One region of the Streptomyces sp. NPDC049597 genome, then DNA from elsewhere that is predicted to be linked to it. Evidence: riboswitches for the same ligand, from Rfam matches in the RefSeq annotation. Region 1 holds a riboswitch; each other region holds the start of a gene.

Region 1 (5,142 bases):
GCCGGTGCGCGGCCACCGCCCTTTCCACGTGGAGGGCCGTCAGCGTCCGCGCCCTTTCCACGTCCCCGCGCGCGACCGCGTCCACGATCGCGCCGTGCTCGGCCCAGGACTCGGCGGGCAGGGCCGGCTGGTCGACGGCGTACATCCAGGCGATCTTGTGGCGCAGCTGGGTCAGCAGGGCCGTCAGCCCCGGGCTGCCGCAGGCCTGCGCGAGCGTCTCGTGGAACCAGGCGCCCAGGGAGCGCAGGTCCTCGCCCTGCCCGCGGCGCGCTCTTTCCTGACCGAGCCTCACCAGGCCGCGCAGCACCTTGAGATGGGCCTCGGTGCGCCGCTGGGCGGCGCGCGCGGCACCGAGCGGCTCCAGCAGCATGCGGATCTCCAGCAGGTCGGCCGCCTCCTGCTCGGTGGGCTCGGCGACGTGCGCGCCGGCGTGGCGTCGGGTGACGACGAAGCCCTCCGACTCCAGGGTCCGCAGGGCCTCGCGGACGGGGACGCGGGAGACCCCGTAGCGGCGGGCGAGGTTCTCCTCGGTGAGCCGGCTGCCCCGCTCGAATACACCGGAGACGATGTCGTCGCGGATCGCCGTGCATACAGAGTGCGCGGGAATGCGCATGTCCGAACCTCCGCCTCGATCCGCGCGAAACGCAGCCGATTGACTCGTGTCCGGTGACTCTATTCCAGTCCACGGGATTTTCCGATGGCCGACCGGAATCCATGGATATCTTTTGGCCGGAAACGGCGTAATTCGATCGCCACGACGGGCGTCACCGGACCGGGGCGACGGCAGGCGCCCGACGGCGCTGGGTCGCGGTGCGGGCCACCGGGGGCCCGGTCGGCCCCGCCCCCGCAGAGCAAGACGACAGCCGTCTGACGCAGGCAGGGCCCACGGGCCCGCGCCCCGGCCCTCAAGACCGGCGGACGGCCGCGAGAAGCGCAGCACAGCGGCCCCCACAGCGCCAGACGCCGACCGCCGGACACAGCCGAGCCCGCCAGGACTCGCCTCCGGCCCGGCGGACGGCCGACCCCGGCACCGCGAGACGCCGAGCGACGCGGCCAAGCCCACCACGACTCGCACCCCGCCCGGCCGACGGCCACGGGAAGCGCGGCACAGCGCCCCAGCAGCGCCAGACGCCGACCGCCCGACACAGCCAAGCCCGCGGGGGCGCGCCCGGCCACAGACCGGCGGGCCGCTTCGCGGGCGGACGACCGGTGCCGGACGCCGTCGGCAATCCGCCGCCGAGCACGTACCCGGCGGACAGCCGGGACGCGCCGACGGCGGACGGTCAGGCCGTCGGGTGCCCGGGGGGCGCCGTCACCGAAGCGCGCAGACCCCCGGCGTGCGCCGGGGGTCTGCGCGAGGACGTCGGGTCAGACGCTCACACCACGGGCGCGCAGATACGCGACCGGGTTGATGTCGGAGCCGTACTCCGGCGAGGTCCGGGCCTCGAAGTGGAGGTGCGGGCCGGTCGAGTTGCCGGTCGAGCCCGAGAGGCCGATCTGCTGGCCGGGCATCACCCGCTGGCCGACCGAGACGTTGATCGACGACAGGTGGCCGTACTGGGTGTACGTGCCGTCGTTCATGCGCAGCACGATGTTGTTGCCGTACGCGCCGCCCCAGCCGGCCTCGACGACGGTGCCCGCGCCCACGGCCACGACCGACGTACCGGACGCGGCACGGAAGTCGACGCCGGAGTGGCTGCCGGAGGACCACAGGGACCCGCCGGCCTGGTAACCGGTGGTCACGTACGAGCCGGCGACGGGCAGCCGGAAGGAGTTCAGGCGGCGGCGCTCGGCCTCACGGGCGGCGCGCTCCTTGGCCTCGCGGGCCTCCTTCGCGCGTGCCTCGGCCTTCCGCTTCGCCTCGGCCTCGGCCTTCGCCTTCGCCCGGGCCTTGGCGGCCGCCTCGGCGGCCTCCTTCTTCTGGGCGGCGGCCTGGTCGGCGATCTCGTCGGCGATGGACCCCATGGAGACGATCTGGGTGAGGCCGGTGTCCTCGGCCGAGGGCTCGGTGTCGGCGGCGAACGCCGGGGAGGCGAGGCTTCCGATGACGCCGGTGGTGGCCAGAGTCGCGACGCCGGCGATGTTCCGGCTCCTGCGCGTCAGACGGCTCGGGGCACGGTGCTTCCCGGTGGCACGGGTGAACGCCATGAAAAGGCTGGTCCTTTCCTTCCTTCTCGCCTACCGGGTTAGCTGACGGGTTCGGAGCAGGAAGGTCTCCTACGGGCCCCTCCGCGCGGGCGAAGGCGTCCGATTCACCCCAGGGGACTGGGTCCCCGGCTCCCCGGGCTCGCGCCTGAAGGGGACTCGGCGATGACTGTCCGATGCCGCGGGTGCGGCGTGATCCAGGCGGACAGCCGGACCGACGCTAGGCAGTTCGTCTGTCGATCACCAAACGGACAGCCCGTTTTGTAGCGCATGCCACAGGGCAGACAGGCCACCTCTCCAACAAACCGGACATAGCACGGAACCCCGGCATACAACTCGAAGCCGGGGTTCCGTAGGGCATGCGCCGCGCTCGTTCTGCGCGCTTTCGCCCGATGCGCGACCTTCGATCAGCCCGTGACGACGGTCACTTCACCGATCCCGAGCGCCCTGACCGGGGCCTCGATCTGCGCCGCGTCGCCGACCAGCACCGTGACGAGACGGTCCACGGGGAACGCGCTGACCACCGCAGCGGTCGCCTCCACCGTGCCCGTCGCGGCCAGGCGGGCGTACAACTGCGCCTGGTAGTCGTCCGGGAGGTGCTGCTCGACCTGGTCGGCGAGGGTGGCCGCGACCGACGCCGCGGTCTCGTACTTCAGAGGGGCGACGCCGACCAGGTTCTGCACGGCGACGTCGCGCTCCGCGTCGGTGAGCCCCTCCGCGGCGAGCGTGCGCAGCACCGCCCAGAGGTCCTCCAGTGCGGGGCCGGTGTTCGGCGTGTCCACCGAGCCGCTGATGGCCAGCATCGAGGCGCCCGAGCCGTCCGGGGCCGACAGCAGCACCTGGCCGAAGGCCCGTACGCCGTAGGTGTAGCCCTTCTCCTCGCGCAGGACGCGGTCGAGCCGGGAGGTCAGCGTGCCGCCCAGGCAGTACGTGCCGAGCACCTGGGCGGGCCAGACGCTGTCGTGGCGGTCGGGTCCGGTACGGCCGATCAGCAACTGGGTCTGCACGGCGCCGGGGCGGTCGACGATGAACACCCGGCCGGTGTCGTCGGCCGTGATCGCCGGCACGGGCCGGGTGGCCGCCTTGTCGCCCGTCCAGGCCCCGAGGGTGTCGGCGAGGACGGCGTCCACATCGATACCGGAGAGGTCGCCGACGATCACGACGGTCGACGTGGACGGACGAACGTGCGTCTCGTAGAAGGCCCGTACGGCCGCGGAGTCGATCCTCGCCACCGTCTCCTCGGTGCCCTGGCGCGGCCGGGACACCCGCAGGGACGACGGGAAGAGCTCCTTGGAGAGCTGCTTGGCCGCGCGGCGGGCCGGGTTGGCCATCTCGTGCGGGATCTCGTCGAGGCGGTTGCGGACCAGCCGGTCGACCTCGCCCGGCGCGAAGGCGGGGGCGCGCAGGGCGTCGGCGAGCAGACCGAGTCCCTTGGGCAGCCGGGAGGCGGGGACCTCCAGCGAGACACGGACACCGGGGTGGTCGGCGAGCGAGTCGAGCGTGGCGCCGCAGCGCTCCAGCTCGGCGGCGAAGTCCTCGGCGCTGTGCTTGTCGGTGCCCTCCGACAGGGCGCGGGCCATGATCGTGGCGACGCCGTCGAGGCCCTCGGGCTCCGCCTCCAGGGGGGCGCCGAGGAGGATCTCCACGGCGACGACCTTCTGGCCGGGGCGGTCGCAGCGCAGCACGGTCAGCCCGTTGTCCAGGGTGGCGCGCTCGGGAGCCGGGAAGGCCCAGGGCCGGGCGGTGCCGGGGGTGGGCTGCGGGTGGAAGTCCATGGTCACGGCAGCGTCGCTCACTGGTCCGTCCCCTTGTGCTCGTCGTTCTCGTCGGCCGCCGCGGACTCGTCGTCCATGTCGCTGTCGTCGGCGGAGATGGGCTCGTAGACCAGGACGGCCCTGTTGCGCGGGTGCAGCCGGGCCTCGGCGACCGCCTTCACCTCCTCGGCGGTGATGTCGAGGACGCGCTGCACGGCGGTCAGCGCCAGCTGCGGGTCGCCGAACAGGACGGCGTAACGGCACAGTTCGTCGGCGCGGCCGGCCACGGTGCCGAGCCGGTCGAGCCATTCGCGCTCGAGCTGGGCCTGGGCGCGCTCCATCTCCTCGGGCGTCGGGCCCTCGGCCGCGAACCGCGCGAGCTCCTCGTCGACGGCGGCCTCGATCTGCGGGACCTCGACGCCGCCGGACGTCTTGACGTCCAGCCAGCCGAGCGAGGGGGCTCCGGCCAGGCGCAGCAGCCCGAACCCGGCGGCGACGGCCGTCTGGTCGCGGCGGACCAGGCGGTTGTGCAGCCGCGAGGACTCCCCGCCGCCGAGGACGGTGAGCGCCAGGTCGGCGGCGTCGCACTCGCGGGTGCCGTCGTGCGGGAGGCGGTAGGCGGCCATCAGGGCGCGGGCCGGGACCTCCTCGACGATCTCCTCACGCAGCTGCTCGCCGATGACGTCCGGCAGGGAGCCGTCGCGCGGGGGCTGCTTGCCGTCGTGGGACGGGATGGAGCCGAAGTACTTCTCGATCCATGCGAGCGTCTGCTGCGGATCGATGTCGCCGACGACCGACAGCACCGCGTTGTTCGGCGCGTAGTAGGTGCGGAAGAAGGCGCGGGCGTCCTCGAGGGTCGCCGCGTCGAGGTCGGCCATCGAGCCGATCGGCGTGTGGTGGTACGGGTGGCCCTCGGGGTAGGCGAGGGCGGTCAGCCTCTCGAACGCCGTGCCGTACGGCACGTTGTCGTAGCGCTGGCGGCGCTCGTTCTTGACGACGTCGCGCTGGTTCTCCATCGACTCGTCGTCGAGCGCGGCCAGCAGCGAGCCCATGCGGTCGGCCTCCAGCCAGAGCGCCAGCTCCAGCTGGTGAGCGGGCATGGTCTCGAAGTAGTTGGTGCGCTCGAAGCTGGTCGTGCCGTTCAGCGAGCCGCCGGCGCCCTGGACGAGCTCGAAGTGGCCGTTCCCCTTCACCTGGGCCGAGCCCTGGAACATCAGGTGCTCGAAGAGGTGGGCGAGTCCTG
Region 2 (5,142 bases), on a different contig from region 1:
CGTCGCCCCGGACGTGCCGTTCCTGTGCGACTTCCCGCGCGCCACGACGCTCACCGACCGCGACCCCTACCGGGAGGTCGGCAACTACCTGCGGACCCATCGCGGCCGGAGTGCGCAGGCGGCGCGCACACTCGCGTACTTCGACGGGGTCCACTTCGCGGCGCGAGGGCGTGCGCCGGCGCTCTTCTCGGCGGCCCTGGAGGACCAGACGTGCCCGCCGTCGACGGTGTTCGCCGCCTTCAACGCCTATGCCCACGAGGAGAAGCGGATCGCGGTCTACGACTTCAACGACCACGAGGGCGGCGGCCCGCACCAGGAGGCCACTCAACTGGCATGGCTGCCCGGCGTGTTGGGAGGATGACGGGCCCGGTGCGGTAGGCGGCGGCGGTCTTGACCGGGCCGCGATCGAGGGCTTCACCGCGCTGCGCGCGGCGGCCGCGCCGGGGACCCGGAGCCGCTGACCGCGTTCCACCGGGCGGCGGCCGCCCTGGTGCGCCCGCCGGCGGACCGCCGGCGCGAGCGGTGGCTGACGGGCCCGCGTCGGCCGCCACCGGCGGGCAGTTGGCGCGCCGGGAACGGGGCGACGCCGGCTGCCTCACGGACGCCGTCGTACGGGCGCAGCGGCCGGCGGCAGGCGGCCGGTTCGGGATGTGCGGCCGCCTGGACGTGTACGACGCGGGGTCCGCGGCCGCAGGCGACGCGTAACCGCAGGAGACGTGGCCGCGGGGGCGGGCCATGGGCCGGGCCGAACCACCCCGACGCGGCGGCGGCCGGGCCGGGGCGCTCGGGCGCCGACTACGCGGCCGCGGCCGCCGGCGCGGCGAGGAAGCGGTGCAGCGAGGTCTTCAGCGCGGCGACGAACGCCTCGCGGGTCGTCTCGTCGACCAGGTCGAGGGACAGGTACGGGTTGAGGTCCTCGAGTTCGACGAGCAGCAGTCCGAAGTCGCGGGTGCGGCAGGCGTCGACGCGCTGGATGCCGTGGTCGACGGTGTTCCAGGCGATGAACCGCCGGGCGAAGTCGAGGTCGGCCGCGGTGGGCTCGTACGGCTGCAGTTCCCAGCGGCGGGCGGGGTCGGGGGCGTGGAGGGCGTACTGGAAGCTGTCGTCCACGAAGTAGAAGGAGACCTCGTAGAGGAAGTCGATGCGCGGCTGTATCAGCACGTCGCCGCGCGTGAGACCGGGGAGCCGCTCGGCATCCGCGAAGTGCAGGCCGATGGAGTCGGCTCCGGCCTTGGGCTTGACCGCGTACTCGTCGACGGCCGGCAGCAGGCGGAGGTCGTCGAGCCGGTCCACGGTGGGGATGACCGGGTAACCGGCCCTGGTGAGGTCCAGCAGGTACTGCTTGCCCGCCATGTCGCCACGCGCGGTCAGCGGGTTGTAGACCCTGGTGCCGGTCCTGAGCGCCTGCCCGCGGAAGGCGTCGTACGCGTCCTGGTAGTGCAGGACGGGCCCGCTGTTGCGCACCACGACGCCGTCGAAGCCGTCCATCAGCGCGGCCGCGTCCGCCGGATGGACGAGGGCGATGTCGAAGTCCTCGCGCAGCCGGGAGGACAGGTGGATGTCCTCGTCGCAGTACCGCCGCCCCTTGGCCGGGTAGGCGAGGTCGGTGACGTACAGCAGGCGGGGCCTGGCGGACACGGGCGGCTCCTGAGATCGGTTGACCGCAAAACTACCCCGGCCCGGTCACAGGCGGTGCAGCAGGACCTCGGCCAGCACGCCGTCCTCCGCCCGCGCGGTCATGTACGTGTGGTGGGGCTGTCGTCTGCGGTCGGTCGGGGAGCCGGGGTTGAGCAGCCGCAGGCCGCCGGGGGCCGTGGTGTCCCACGGGATGTGGCTGTGGCCGAAGACCAGCACGTCGAGGTCGGGGAACCTCTCCGCGCAGCGCCGCTCGCGTCCGGCGGCGGGTCCCGTCTCGTGCACGACGCCGAACCGGAGACCGCCGAGCTCGGCCCGGGCCACCTCCGGCAGCCGGGCGCGCAGCTCGTCGCCGTCGTTGTTGCCGTACACGGCCAGGAGGCGGGCGGAGCGGTTCTGAAGGAGGTCGAGGGTCGCGGTGTCGACCCAGTCGCCGGCGTGGATCACCGCATCGGCCTCCTCGACACGGGCCATCACCTCGTCGGGCAGGCGGCGGGCGCGCCGGGGCACATGGGTGTCGGAGATCAGCAGCAGTCGCATGTCTCCACCTTCCCGCTGCCGGCGCCGGGCGAGCACATGGCCGCGCCGGGCGCCGCACTGACGTGTTGTCAGAGCGGGCGCCCGGCGCGATTCCATCTGCAATCGAAGCCGCGAATGCGGGGCTACGGTCAGTACGGGCCGTTCACATTGTCGATGGAGCCGTACCTGGCGGCGGCGTAGTTGCACGCGGCGGTGATGTTCGCGACCGGGTCGAAGCTGTCGAACGGCGTGCCGGGCACGTGGTAGGCCCGGAACGTCGGGTCGATCACCTGGAGAAGGCCCTTGGAGGGCGTTCCATTGATCGCGTTGATGTCCCAGTTGTTGATCGCCAGCGGATTTCCGGAGGACTCGCGCATGATGTTGCGGTGGATTCCCTCGTAGGTGCCGGGAATTCCGTGCTTGGCCATGATGTCGAGGGATTCCTTGATCCAGCCGTCGAGATCGTTGGAATACGTCTTGGCCTTGGCGGCCGGGGCCTTCTTCGCCACCGGGGCGGTGCGGGCCGCGGAGCGGTCGGCGCGGGCGGCGTCGGCGGCGCGGTCCGCGGGCACGGCCTTGGCGCCGATGGTGAGCTTCAGACCGGGACGGATCAGCGCCGGGTCGGCGCCGATGTTCCGGCGGTTGTCGTTGTAGAGCTTCTTCCAGCCACCAGTGAGGGAGTGCTCCGCGGCGATCTTCGCCAGCGAGTCGCCCGCGACGACGGTGTACGTCGCGGGGGCCTTCTTCGCCGCGGCGGGCGCCGTGGCGACGGCCTTCGCGGTCGCGGCCTTGGCCGGCTGCGCGGCACCGGCGGTGGTCGCGACGAGCAACGGCAGGGCGAGCGCGGCGCCGCCCGTGCCCGCGGCGACGAAACCGCGGACGAGTCGGCCGGACTTGGGACGGCGGTGCTTACCCAGTGCAGGCATGACGCATTCCTCTCCGTCGCCTGCGAGGTGAGCTGTCGGGTTCGGGCTGGAGATGCCCGGTCGCATGGTCGGTGCGACTTCACCCCGAGCCGTTCCGGTTTCCGGATCGGCGGCCTACCTGGGTCCCCCGCTCCTGCCGAACGTGAGTGCGTGTGGTCGGATTCCCGGACAGCGGCAGGATTCGGCGGTCCGTCCGGATTGCGGTGACCGTAAGCGAGAGCGGCCCGACGTAACAAGCCCTGAATTCACAACCGCAATTCCCGACCCGGGAAAAGGGAAGGAAATGACCTTCCTCCTTTCCTGTCGGCAACTCAACTTTCCTTCTGCGCAAGGGATGCACGGCCACCTCCCGGCGCCGTGGGGCGTGCGTCACGTGACCGACGTCACGGATCCGAGGACAACAAAGACCAGTCACCCGTTTCATGAATAAACGGACATAAAGGCAATGGGAGAGGAAAGTCCCGCACGGAAATACCGGCGCTCCATTGGGCACCAATAGTCCGTTTTCTTCCGTATGTAATAGCCTCGCCCGTGTATGTAATGCCATCACCCGCTTCGGGTACTCGCCCGTGGCGGCCGGGTGCGCGGCGCCGCCCGTACGACCGCCGCAGGCCGCTCACCGGAAGGCAACACGGGAGGACACGATGCGCGCACTGACATGGCAGGGCCGGCGGGACGTCCGGATCGAGACCGTCCCCGATCCCCGCATCACCGAGCCGAAGGATGTGATCGTCCGGGTGACGTCCACCGGCATCTGCGGTTCGGATCTCCACCTCTACGAGGTCCTGGGCCCGTACCTCGACCCCGGCGACATCCTCGGCCACGAGCCCATGGGCATCGTGGAGGAGACCGGTCCCGAGGTGACGGCCCTGTCGGCCGGCGACCGCGTCGTCGTGCCGTTCAACATCTCGTGCGGCGAGTGCTTCATGTGCGCCCAGGGCCTCCACTCGCAGTGCGAGACGACCCAGGTGCGGGACCGCGGCACGGGCGCGTCGCTGTTCGGCTACACGAAGCTGTACGGGCAGGTGCCCGGCGGGCAGGCCGAGTACCTGCGGGTGCCCTTCGGCGACACACTGCCGGTCAAGGTGCCCGAGGGGCCACCGGACGAGCGTTTCGTCTACCTCTCGGACGTCCTGCCGACGGCATGGCAGGCCGTGGAGTACGCGGACGTCCCGCCCGGCGGGTCGCTGACCGTGCTCGGGCTCGGACCGATCGGCGACATGGCCTGCCGCGTGGCCCTGCACCGGGGCGCCGGACTCGTCATCGGTGTCGACCTCGTGCCCGAGCGTCTCGACCGGGCCGAGGCGCGGGGGGTGACGGTCCTCGACCTGCGCGAGCACGACGAGGTCGCCGACGCCATCCGTGAGCTGACCAACGGCCGCGGCTCGGACGCGGTCATCGACGCCGTGGGGATGGAGGCCCACGGGGCACCGGTCGCCAAGGCCGGCCAGTGGGCGACCGGTCTGCTGCCCGGACGCGTGGCCCGGCGCGTCATGGAGCATGTCGGCGTGGACCGGCTGGAGGCGTTCTACACGGCCATCGACGCTGTACGGCGCGGCGGCACGATCTCCCTGGCCGGGGTCTACGGCGGCATGGCGGATCCCGTGCCGATGCTCACCCTGTTCGACAGGCAGATCCAGCTCCGTATGGGGCAGGCCAACGTCCGGCGCTGGGTGGACGACATCCTTCCGCTGCTGACGGACGCCGATCCGCTCGGCGTCGAGGGCTTCGCCACGCACACCCTGCCGCTGGACAAGGGCCCCGAGGCGTACGCCACGTTCCAGGCCAAGCGCGACGGCATGGTCAAGACCCTGCTGAAGCCCTAGCGACGCACCCCCTGGCGGCGGCGAAGCCCCGGCGACGCGGGCTCCCTGCGGCCGCCCGCTCCGCGCGGCTCAGCTCTGGTCAGCTCTGGCAGGCGGGGCACCACACGGAGCGGCGGCCGCCGGTGCGGCCGGAGCGCAGCGGCCCGCGGCAGCGCGGGCACACCGGGTCGCGGTCGTCCCGCCGTCCGGTGAGCCAGCTCCGCCGGGGCGGCACGCGGGCGGCCGGGACGGCGGAC
Region 3 (5,142 bases), on a different contig from region 1:
CGAGGCGACCGGCCACCCTCCGGACACGCCGACGCGGCAAGGCGGGGCGGACGAGCCAGGGGCACTCACGCGACAGGGCGACCGGACACGCCCCGGGCGCACCGACGCGGCAACGCCGGGCGGGCGGACTCCGGTCCTGAAAGGCCTGGGCCCGGCGGACTCCGGTCCGGAAGGGCCCGGGCGCGGCAGGCCCCGCGCCCGGAGGGGCCCGGCGGGCTCCGGCCCGGTCGGCCCACGCGCCCGGCCCCTCCCGCGCCCGGCAGGGCCCCGCGGCCGGCCTCGTAGAATCGAGGCATTGTGTCTGAGTCTCGAAACACCACCCCCGACACCCCGCGCCCAATAATCCGCGCCAAGGGCGAGCCGCGTTTCCCCGGCGGGCCCGCCGCCGATCCGGCCGGGTCGCATCATGAGCGGCGCATCCGCAGCTTCCAGCCGCGCCGCAGCCGGGTGACCGCCGGGCAGGGCGACGCGCTGCAACGGCTGTGGCCGGTGTGGGGACTCGACATCGACGGGCACCGGGTGCTCGACCTCGACGAGATGTTCGGCGGGCTGCCCGTCGTCCTGGAGATCGGGTTCGGGATGGGCGAGGCCACCGCGCAGATGGCCACCGACGATCCGGACACCGGCATCCTCGCCGTCGACGTGCACACACCGGGCCAGGGCAACCTGCTCGGCCTCGCCGAGCGGAACGGCCTGACCAACGTGCGGGTCGCCAACGGCGACGCCATCATCCTGCTGCGCGAGATGCTGCCGCCCCGTTCGCTCGACGGCATGCGCGTCTACTTCCCGGATCCCTGGCCCAAGAAGCGCCACCACAAGCGGCGGCTGATCCAGCCGGAGTTCCTGACGCTGGCCGCCCAGCGGCTTCGACCCGGGGCTGTCCTGCACTGCGCGACCGACTGGGAGCCGTACGCCGAGCAGATGCTCGACGTCCTCACCGCACACCCGGACTTCGAGAACACCGTCCCGGACGGCGGCTACGCCCCGCGTCCCGCATTCCGTCCGCTGACCCGCTTCGAGGGCCAGGGTCTGGACAAGGGCCACAAGGTCCACGACCTGTTGTTCCGCCGGGTGCTGCCGCAGGCGTGACCGCGCGGGCCCTCGCCGTCGGGCCCTGACCGATGCGGTGCGGACACGGTGACGTACCGCGCACCTCGCCGCACCCTCGCCGGTTGTCGGTGCCTCTCGTTAGGGTCGACAGGTGTCCCAGTCGTCCGCGCAGCACACGATGGCGAGCCGCCCGCCGCATCCGGCGGTGCCCCCGTGCCGGCAGGAGCAGGGCGGCGGGCCGGCCGGCGGCGTGCCGCAGACCGCCGCGCGGCGCCGCCGGATGCGTGCCGCCCGTCTGTGGCGCAGCCGTGCGGTCCGGGCGGGTGTGCTGATCACTCTGCTCGGGCTGTGCGGACTGGTGATCCTCGCGCTCGTACGGGAACAGACCGGCACCCAGGGCTTCCTGATCGGCCTCGGCCTCGCGACGCTGCCGGTGCCGCTGCTGGTGGCGGCGTTCCGCTGGCTGGACCGGGTGGAGCCCGGCCCCTGGCGGAATCTGCTGTTCGCCTTCGCCTGGGGCGCGTGCGCCGCCGCCCTGATCGCGATCCTCGCGAACACCTTCGCGACCCGCTGGATCGCCACCGCCACCGCCGATCCCGCTTCCGCCGACACCCTGGGCGCGACGGTCATAGCACCGGTCGTCGAGGAGAGCGCCAAGGCGGCGTCGGTCCTGCTCCTCTTCCTCTTCCGAAGACGGGACTTCACCGGCCTCGTGGACGGGGTGGTGGTCGCGGGCGTGACGGCGACCGGCTTCGCCTTCACCGAGAACATCCTGTACCTCGGCAACGCCTACGGCGAGGACCAGGCGTTCGGCACCTCGGGCCTGGCCTCGGTCACCGCGGCGACGTTCTTCGTGCGGATCGTGATGTCGCCGTTCGCGCACCCGTTGTTCACGGTGCTCACCGGCATCGGTTTCGGCCTTGCCGCACTCGCCGCGCCCCGTCGGCGCATACGGCGCATCGCGCTGCCCCTGCTCGGCCTCGTCCTCGCGATGGGCATGCACGCCCTGTGGAACGGCTCGGTTTCGCTGTTCGGCCCGTGGGGTTTCTACGGGGTGTACGCGGCGTTCATGGTGCCCGCCTTCGGGCTGCTGACCTGGCTGACCATATGGACCCGGCAGCGCGAGCTGCGCACGATATCGAGCGAGCTGCCGGCGTACGCGGCGGCGGGCTGGCTGGCGGACGCGGAGCCGCAGGCGCTGTCCTCGATGCGCGCCCGCACGATGGCGCGCGACTGGGCACGGCGGACGTACGGCCCTGCCGCGGGCCACGCGGTCTCCGAGTACGAGGCGTTCGCGACGTCGCTCGCCTCTCTGCGCCACCGGGCCCACCGCGGCGCCGCGGGACCGGACTTCGCGGAGCGCGAGCGGGAGCTGCTGCACCACCTGTGGCGGCGCAGGGACGTGGCCGCGCCCGCGCTCGTGTACGCGGCGCGGGCCACGGGCCGGGTCGCCGTACCGCCCCCGCACCGCGACTACTCCGGCTACAACCCGTACCGCCGCTGACCGCGCGGCCCTCGTCGCAGCTGCCGCGCCCCGCCCGCCTCGCACGAGGCGTCGTCGGCGTCGCGTCCGCGCCCTGCCGCCGCGCACAGGCGCCACCGGGGACGGCGCGGACACGGGGACGCGCGGCACCCGAACCCCGTACCGCGCGCCGTCGGCCGCTGCCCTCGATCAGATCGTGAGGCCCTTGTCCCGCAGCCAGGCCATCGGGTCGAGGCCGGAGCCGCCCGCGGTGTGCACCTCCATGTGCAGGTGCGGCCCGGTGACGTTGCCGGTCGCGCCGACGCGGCCGATGGTCTCGCCTGTGGCGACCGTCTGGCCCGCGCTCGCGGTCATCGACGACAGGTGGGCGTACCAGACCTCGGTGCCGTCCTCCAGCTCCAGCACGATGCGGTAGCCGTACGAACCGGACCAGCCGGCCGACTTGATCGTGCCGCCGTGGACCGCCTTGACCGGGGTGCCCGTGGGAGCGGCGAAGTCCAGACCGGTGTGCTGGCCGGAGGACCACATGGAGCCGGACTCGCCGTACGTGGAGGTGATCGTGTACGAGGAGGTGGGCAGGGCGTAGCTCGCGGCGAGCTTGGCGAGGCGCTCCGCCTCCTCCTTGGCCCGCGCGGCCTCCTCGGCCTTCCGCTTCTCCTCGGCCGCCTGGGCCTCGGCCTCGCTCTGCTGCTTCGCCGCCGCGGCGGCGGCCTGCTCGGCGGCCAGCTTCTCGGCGGCGGCCTTCGCCTCGGCGTCCGCCTCGGCGCGCTGCTGCTCGACCTGCTGGAGGATGCGGGCGCGCAGGGCCTCGCCGGCGCCGGCCGACTGCCCGTCGGCACCCGTCCCGCCATCGGCGACGGTCGTCATCGCGGTCAGGGGGGCCGCGTTCGCCTCGGAGCCGGAGTCGTCGGAGAGGAGGGAGCCCACGCCCGGAAGTGACGCGGCGTCGGGGAGCTTGTCCGCGATCGAGTCCGGAAGGGAGATGGAGACCGCCGGCTTGTCCTGGGCGGTCGCTATGCCACCGGCGCCGACCGCGGCGATGACACCGACGCCGAGGACGGTGGAGCTGCGGGCGAGCCCGCCGCGCTGCTTGACGACGCGGTGCCGGCCGCGCACCGGACGGATGGATTCCTCGGTGGGATTCCATTCCTCCCACGTCCGCTCCGCGGTGTCGCCGCCGAAGTGAGCGGGCACGAACGGGGCCTCGGGGGCAGGCATGTTGGACGCCACGAAGGCGTACTCCTTTCCTTCCTTCTCGCCTACCGGGTTAGCTGACGGGTTCGGAGCAGGAAGGTCTCCTACGGGCGTCCTCGGCCGCGGACTGAGCGGCAAACGATGCCCGATTCACCCCAATTGGTGGTTCCCCGGTTCCCTTGCGGGATTCGGCGCGTGCGCACGGTGCCGTCTCTTGCGACGGCTGGGACGACCGCGCTGCGTTATCGAACGTTAATAGAAGCCGGGGCCGGATTCCAAGCTGTTCCGGCTGATCATTAACGCCCGCGGCCAGGACTTACCAGGACAGAAGCAGGCGGAATCGGGCGACTTGATCACCCTTCAGGCCGGCGACATCACCTGACGTTGCGTCAAATGTTATGCAGAGTGACACCGTTTGGCTACACACCGTACTGATGTGCTGAGCGTTCGCCGTCCCCTCGGGCTGCGCCCCTCAGTCCGGCGTGCCGTGCCCGCTGCTCCGCCACCCGCCGTCGGTGTGCCGTACCCCCCGCGCCGGGCGGGCGCCGCCCGCGCCACGCACCGCGCGCCGCCCCTGCGTCCGGGACGCGCCGTCGGCGGACACGACCGGCACCGTCCGCCGCCGTTCCGGCTGCCCCACCCCGGGCCTGCCGACCGCCAGGAGCGCCATGTCGTCCGTGGACCTGCCGCCCGTGTACCGGCGCACGTCCTCGACCAGCGCGTCGAGCAGGCCCTCGGGGCCGGGGAAGACGCTTCCCCGGAGTCGTTCACCCGGGTCGTAGAAGACGCCTCGGGCGTCACGGGCCTCGGACAGGCCGTCCGTGTACAGCAGCAGCGTCGCGCCGGCGGGCAGCGGATACTCCTCCGCGCGGTCGGGCCACAGGCCCAAGTCGCCCATCCCCAGGGGCAGCGCGGCCTCGGACGGCTCCAGCACGTCCAGCTCGCCGTCGGCGTGCAGCACCAGCGGGTCGGGATGCCCGCGGTTCACCAGCCGTACGGTCCCGTCCCCCACACCGTCGCTGGGCGGGATCTCGCCGAGCACGGCGGTGGTGAACCCCTCGATGGCGTCAAGCCCCTCCCGCCGCATGTCCTCGCGCTTCAACGCCCGCTCCAGCCGCCGTGCCACGCCTTCGAGCGAGGTCTCCTGCTCGGCCGCCTCCCCAAAGGCCCCGATCAGCACGGCGACGGCCGCCACCGCCTCCATCCCCTTGCCGCGCACGTCCCCGACGATCAGCCGCACCCCGTGCGGGGTGTCCTGCACGGCGAAGAGGTCACCGCCGATGAACGCGTCCGCCTGCGCCGCCTCGTAGCGCGCCGCGATGTGCAGACCGGCGATCCGGTCCGCGGGCGTGGGCAGCACGGCGCGCTGCGCGGCCTCGGCGATCACCCGCGCCGAGGCGAGCCGCGCGCTGCTG
Region 4 (5,142 bases), on a different contig from region 1:
GGCTACGTCCCCGTCGGGGCCACACTCGCCAAGGACTGGATCTTCAAGAAGGTCTACTCGTCCATGGACCGGGTGCTGGTGCACTCCGCCAGCTTCGGATCCAACGCCCAGGCGATGGCCGCGGGCCTGGCCGTCCTGTCGGTGCTGGAGGACGAGCACGTCGTGGCGAACGCCCGGGTGACGGGCGAGCTGCTGCGGGCGCGGCTCGCCGCGCTCGTGGACCGCTACGAGCTGCTGCGTGAGGTGCGCGGCCGCGGCATGATGATCGGGATCGAGTTCGGGCGCCCGGAGTCGATGCGGCTGCGCAGCCGGTGGGCCATGCTGCAGGCCGCCCGGAAGGGACTGTTCGCGCAGATGGTCGTCGTGCCGCTGCTGCAGCGGCACCGGATCCTCACCCAGGTGTCCGGCGACCACATGGAAGTGATCAAGCTGATCCCGCCGCTGATCATCGGCGAGCGCGAGGTGGACCGGTTCGTGGCGGCGTTCACGGCGGTCATGGACGACGCCCACAACGGCGGCGGGCTGGTGTGGGACTTCGGCAAGACGCTGGTCAGACAGGCCATGGTCAACCGCTGAGCACACCGCCGTCGCGGGCCTTTTGCCTATGAGGCAAGAAACTTGCCTCTGGGGCAAGAGCCTGGCGCAATGGACGCATGACCACTTCCGCCGCACCGACGGGCGAGGGGCTGCACCAGGTCGCGCCGCGGCTGCGCGATCTGCGCCGCCGCCGCGGGCTGACCCTCGAGGCCGCCGCCCAGCGCGCCGGCCTGTCCCCGGCCCACCTGTCCCGGCTCGAGACCGGCAACCGGCAGCCCTCGCTGCCCATGCTGCTCGCCCTCGCCAGAATCTACGGTACGACGGTCGCCGAGGTTCTCGGCGAGCTCCCGCCCGAGCGCGAGCCGGTCATCCGGGCCGGCCGCCGCGAACCGGCGACCGCCGACGGCTGGACGTACCACCAGGTCGGTGCCCCCGGCCGGGCCATGCAGGCCCTGCGGGTGGTCGTCCCGTACGGCACCCAGGGCGATCTGATCCGGGTGCACCCGGGCGAGGAGTGGCTGTATGTCCTCGCCGGGCGGCTGCGGCTCGGACTCGGCGACGCCGTCCACGAACTGACGCCCGGGGACAGCGCGCACTTCGACTCGCTCACGCCGCACCGCATCGCGGCCGCCACGCCGGAGGGCGCGGAGCTGCTTTTCATGCACACCCTGCTGCAGAGTCCCGATCCGCACCCGCACGCCTGACCCGGAGGTTGTGATGACGCCCACATGGGACCCCTTGGACAAGCCCCTGGCCGACGCGCCCGAGAACAGGCGCGAGGACCGTTTCCCGCGCGGCCTGGTCATCCGGCTGTTCGCCTACCTCGTGGCGGGGCACCTCGTTGCCGCGTTCCTCTACCTGCTGTTCCTCGTGGGCGGCCAGAACCAGTAGGCGGCGCCCGCCCGGGGCTCAGCCCTCCTCGACGAGCCGTTCGCGCAGCAGCTCACGCGTCTGCGCGGAGAGCCCGAGCCCCTTCGCGAGGTACTGCTCGGTGCCGCCCCATGTCTCCTCGATCGTCTCGAACGCGGCGGACAGATAGGCGGCGCGGGCGTCGAACAGCGGGCTCAGCAGGTCCATGACCTCCTCCGACATGGCCTCGGGGGAGTCGTCGCCGCGCTTGACCTTGTAGCGGCGGTGCGGGTCGTTGGACTTCAGGTAGTCCGCCTCGATCGCCTCGCGCTCCACGCCGACGGCGAGCAGGGTCACCGCGATCGACAGGCCGGCGCGGTCCTTGCCGGCCGCGCAGTGCATCAGCGCCGGGACGCTGTCCTCGGCCAGCGCGTGCAGGACGCGGCTGTGCTCGGCGGTCCGCTCCTTGACGATCATCCGGTACGAGGCGATCATCCGGGCGGCGCCCTTGCCGTCGGCGAGGATGGACTTCAGCTGGTCGAGGTTGCCGTCCCGGACCATCTTCCAGAACTCCGCGCCGTCGGCCGGGTCGCTCAGCGGGAGATTGACGTTGCGCACGCCCGGCAGCTCGACGTCCGGGCCTTCCAGCCTCTGGTCCGCCGCATTGCGGAAGTCGAAGATCGTGTGCAGCCCGAGGGACGCGAGGAAGGCGGCGTCGCTCTCGGTGGCGTGCGCGAGGTGTCCGCTGCGGTAGAGCCGGCCGTGCCGCACGCGCCCGCCGTCCACGGTCGGCAGTCCGCCCACGTCCCGGAAGTTTCGCACCCCGGCCAGCCGGGGCTCGGTCGACGGGGCCTGCGGCAGCTGCTGCGTCACGTGGACTCCTTCAGGTGACGGCCGTCGGCGCCGTTCGCCGACGATGGCGCGATCCGACGATACGGCACAGGTTCATGAGGCAACCATGTCGGTCGGGGCGCGTTCGGTGCCCGCGGGCGCGGCTGTGGGACCGCCGCCCCGGCACCGTTACGAGGGGCGGTGTCCGCCTCGCACCCGCGGCACGGCGTGACGGGCTCCGCGTGGAATTGCCGGCGCCGTGACCGAAACCGAGGAGCCGGCACCGGTCCGGTCGGATTCCGTTTGGGTGCGGGGGAACTGCCGTCATTCGCGGGGCGTATCCCTGGGAGCCGACGCGGCTGAATTCAGGATGACCGGAAACGGACGATGAGAGGGTTCCGCCGCAGGCCGTGCGGCAGCAGGGGACGAAGTCGGGCGTTGTGGACCGATCTTGACACCCAAGTGCACGCTTAGATGATTATTCGCGCCTTCTGTCCGAATTGAGGCTTTGCGGATAACGTGCCCCGCCTGCGGGTGAGATGGGCCGTGGCTCGTGAGCAGGATCATATTCGTGACGGAACGTGCCCGCTTTCCCCGTGTCAATTCCGTCGTCTGCAAGGGAATTGACCGCCTCTCGTCCACGGAGGGTGACGACCGGAGCGGCCCGGAAAACACGACGGTGAAAGTCGGGGGGAATTCGCGGCTTGTTCCGCCCGGTGGACTCGCCTACGGTCACGCTCAATCCGGACGGACCGCCTAATCCTGCCGCCGACCGGACTTCGAACCCACCCACGCGTGGCAGGAGCGGGGGACCCAGGTAGTACGCCGTATCCGAAGAATTCGGACGGCTCGGGGTTAATTCGTGCAACAAGTGCGAACGGGCACCTCCAGCCCGAACCCGACAGCTCACCTCGCAGGCGCCGGAGAGGAATGCGCCATGCCCGGAAAGGGTAAGCACCGCCGTCCCAAGTCCCACCCCCTCACCCGCGGCTTCGCCGTCGCCGGTGCGGGCAGCGCCGCCATAGCCCTGCCGCTGCTCGGCGCGACCGGCGCCAACGCCGCGACCCCCGCCGCCGCTCCCCAGAAGGTCGCCCCGGCCTCGGTCCCGGCGGCCGCTCCGGCCGCCGAGAAGAAGGCCCCGAAGACGTACACCGTCGTCGCCGGGGACTGCCTCGCCGAGATCGCCGACGAGCAGAACGTCCGCGGCGGCTGGAAGAAGCTCTACAACGACAACCGCCGCGCCATCGGTGCGGACCCGGCGCTGATCCACCCGGGTCTCGAACTGACCATCAACGCGAAGTCGAAGGCGAAGAACGACCCCGAGCCGCGCTCCGAGTCCACGCCCCGGTCCTCGCGCGACGCCTCGCGGACCGCCGCTCCCGCCGCTCCCGCGGCCGCTCCCGCCGCTGCCGAGGCCCCCGCCGAGAAGGCCGCCCCGGCGTCCTCCGGCTGGACCCTTCCGGTCGGCGGCGGTGTCTCCACGCCGTACCGCGCGTCCGGCGCCATGTGGTCCAGCGGGTACCACACCGGTGTCGACTTCATCGCCGGAAGCGGCACGAGCGTGAAGTCCGTCGGCCCGGGCACCGTCGTCTCGGCCGGCTGGAACGGCTCGTACGGCAACGAGGTCGTCATCCAGCACGGCGACGGCACCTACTCGCAGTACGCCCACCTCTCCTCCCTGTCCGTCTCCAGCGGTCAGAGCGTCTCGGGCGGCGACCAGATCGGTCTGTCCGGCTCCACCGGCAACTCCACCGGTCCGCACCTGCACTTCGAGATCCGCACCAGCCCGTCGTACGGCTCCGACATCGACCCGCTGGCCTACCTGCGCCAGCACGGCGTCTCCATCTGACGTACTCCGGTGGCCCGTTGGGCCGCCGACCGCGCATCCCTCGTTCCGTCCGGCGGCGGAGCGGGGGATTCCGCGTATTCCGGCTTGGTGGAAACTTGACCGGTGGCACAGATCACCTCGCGTCAACCCCTCCTTACGGTCGCGTAGGTCACATCCGTAAAGGAAAGATGTGCTCCCGTGGCAGACGATTCGAGAACAGAGAACAAGGGCGCATTCGGGTCGTACGCGGCGATCGGTGACAGCTTCACCGAGGGCGTGGGAGACCCCGGTCCCGACGGGACGTACGTCGGCTGGGCGGACCGGTTCGCGGTGCTGCTCGCCGACCTGACGCCGGAACACACCTTCCGGTACGCCAACCTCGCCGTACGCGGCCGCCTCCTCGACCAGATCGTCGACGAGCAGGTCCCGAGGGCCAAGGAACTCGCCCCAGACCTGGTGACGTTCTGCGCGGGAGGCAACGACATCATCCGGCCGGGCAGCGACCCGGACGACGTGGCCGAGCGGTTCGAGCGGGCGGTCGCCGACCTCAAGAGCTCGGTCGGCACGGTCATGGTGACCACCGGCTTCGACACCCGGGACGTGCCGGTCCTGCGCCATCTGCGCGGAAAGATCGCCACGTACACCGCGCACGTGCGGGCCATCGCCGACCGCCACGACTGCCCCGTCCTCGACCTGTGGTCGCTCAAGTCCGTTCAGGACCGGCGTGCCTGGGACGCTGACCGGCTGCACCTGTCGCCCGAGGGCCACACCCGCGTCGCCCTGCGCGCCGCCCAGGTGCTCGGTCTCGACGTACCCGCCGACCCGGACCAGCCCTGGCCGCCGCTCCCGCCGCGCGGTGCCTTCGAGGTGCGGCGCGACGACATCCACTGGGCGCGGGAGTACCTGGTGCCGTGGATCGGCCGGCGGCTGCGGGGCGAGAGCTCCGGCGACCACGTGGCGGCCAAGCGCCCGGACCTGCTGCCGCTCTGAGCGGAGCCGGCACAGCGCCCGGGGCCCGCGCCCCGGGCGCTCCGTCATGGTGCCGCGAGCCGCCGGTCCGACGGCGAGACATCCACCGGACCCGCCACGCCCCCGCC

The links. A riboswitch is a leader RNA that binds a small molecule or an ion and turns the genes downstream of it on or off. The one in region 1 is predicted to bind cyclic di-AMP.
Positions count from the first base shown of each region.
Region 2: another riboswitch for cyclic di-AMP. It lies ahead of AB0K02_RS14405 (LysM peptidoglycan-binding domain-containing protein); the one in region 1 lies ahead of AB0K02_RS11420 (M23 family metallopeptidase).
Region 3: another riboswitch for cyclic di-AMP. It lies ahead of AB0K02_RS29970 (M23 family metallopeptidase); the one in region 1 lies ahead of AB0K02_RS11420 (M23 family metallopeptidase).
Region 4: another riboswitch for cyclic di-AMP. It lies ahead of AB0K02_RS09890 (LysM peptidoglycan-binding domain-containing M23 family metallopeptidase); the one in region 1 lies ahead of AB0K02_RS11420 (M23 family metallopeptidase).

Region 1 covers NZ_JBFAOY010000007.1:181,164-186,305, forward strand. The annotation lists gene AB0K02_RS11415 (GntR family transcriptional regulator) at 1-613, opposite strand, end outside; gene AB0K02_RS11420 (M23 family metallopeptidase) at 1,369-2,148, opposite strand; cyclic di-AMP (ydaO/yuaA leader) riboswitch at 2,162-2,320, opposite strand; gene AB0K02_RS11425 (pitrilysin family protein) at 2,553-3,941, opposite strand; gene AB0K02_RS11430 (pitrilysin family protein) at 3,938-5,142, opposite strand, start outside.
Region 2 covers NZ_JBFAOY010000010.1:123,823-128,964, forward strand. The annotation lists gene AB0K02_RS14385 (acetylxylan esterase) at 1-361, shown strand, start outside; partial or broken gene AB0K02_RS14390 (cupin) at 402-705, shown strand; gene AB0K02_RS14395 (hypothetical protein) at 796-1,638, opposite strand; gene AB0K02_RS14400 (metallophosphoesterase) at 1,684-2,175, opposite strand; gene AB0K02_RS14405 (LysM peptidoglycan-binding domain-containing protein) at 2,304-3,080, opposite strand; cyclic di-AMP (ydaO/yuaA leader) riboswitch at 3,085-3,239, opposite strand; gene AB0K02_RS14410 (zinc-dependent alcohol dehydrogenase) at 3,725-4,906, shown strand; gene AB0K02_RS14415 (DNA-formamidopyrimidine glycosylase family protein) at 4,986-5,142, opposite strand, start outside.
Region 3 covers NZ_JBFAOY010000039.1:31,330-36,471, reverse strand. The annotation lists gene trmB (tRNA (guanosine(46)-N7)-methyltransferase TrmB) at 298-1,089, shown strand; gene AB0K02_RS29975 (PrsW family intramembrane metalloprotease) at 1,202-2,554, shown strand; gene AB0K02_RS29970 (M23 family metallopeptidase) at 2,723-3,763, opposite strand; cyclic di-AMP (ydaO/yuaA leader) riboswitch at 3,775-3,931, opposite strand; gene AB0K02_RS29965 (PP2C family protein-serine/threonine phosphatase) at 4,200-5,142, opposite strand, start outside.
Region 4 covers NZ_JBFAOY010000006.1:94,580-99,721, reverse strand. The annotation lists gene AB0K02_RS09910 (aspartate aminotransferase family protein) at 1-576, shown strand, start outside; gene AB0K02_RS09905 (helix-turn-helix domain-containing protein) at 654-1,241, shown strand; gene AB0K02_RS09900 (DUF6126 family protein) at 1,255-1,428, shown strand; gene AB0K02_RS09895 (tyrosine-protein phosphatase) at 1,447-2,259, opposite strand; cyclic di-AMP (ydaO/yuaA leader) riboswitch at 2,994-3,150, shown strand; gene AB0K02_RS09890 (LysM peptidoglycan-binding domain-containing M23 family metallopeptidase) at 3,155-4,066, shown strand; gene AB0K02_RS09885 (SGNH/GDSL hydrolase family protein) at 4,244-5,035, shown strand.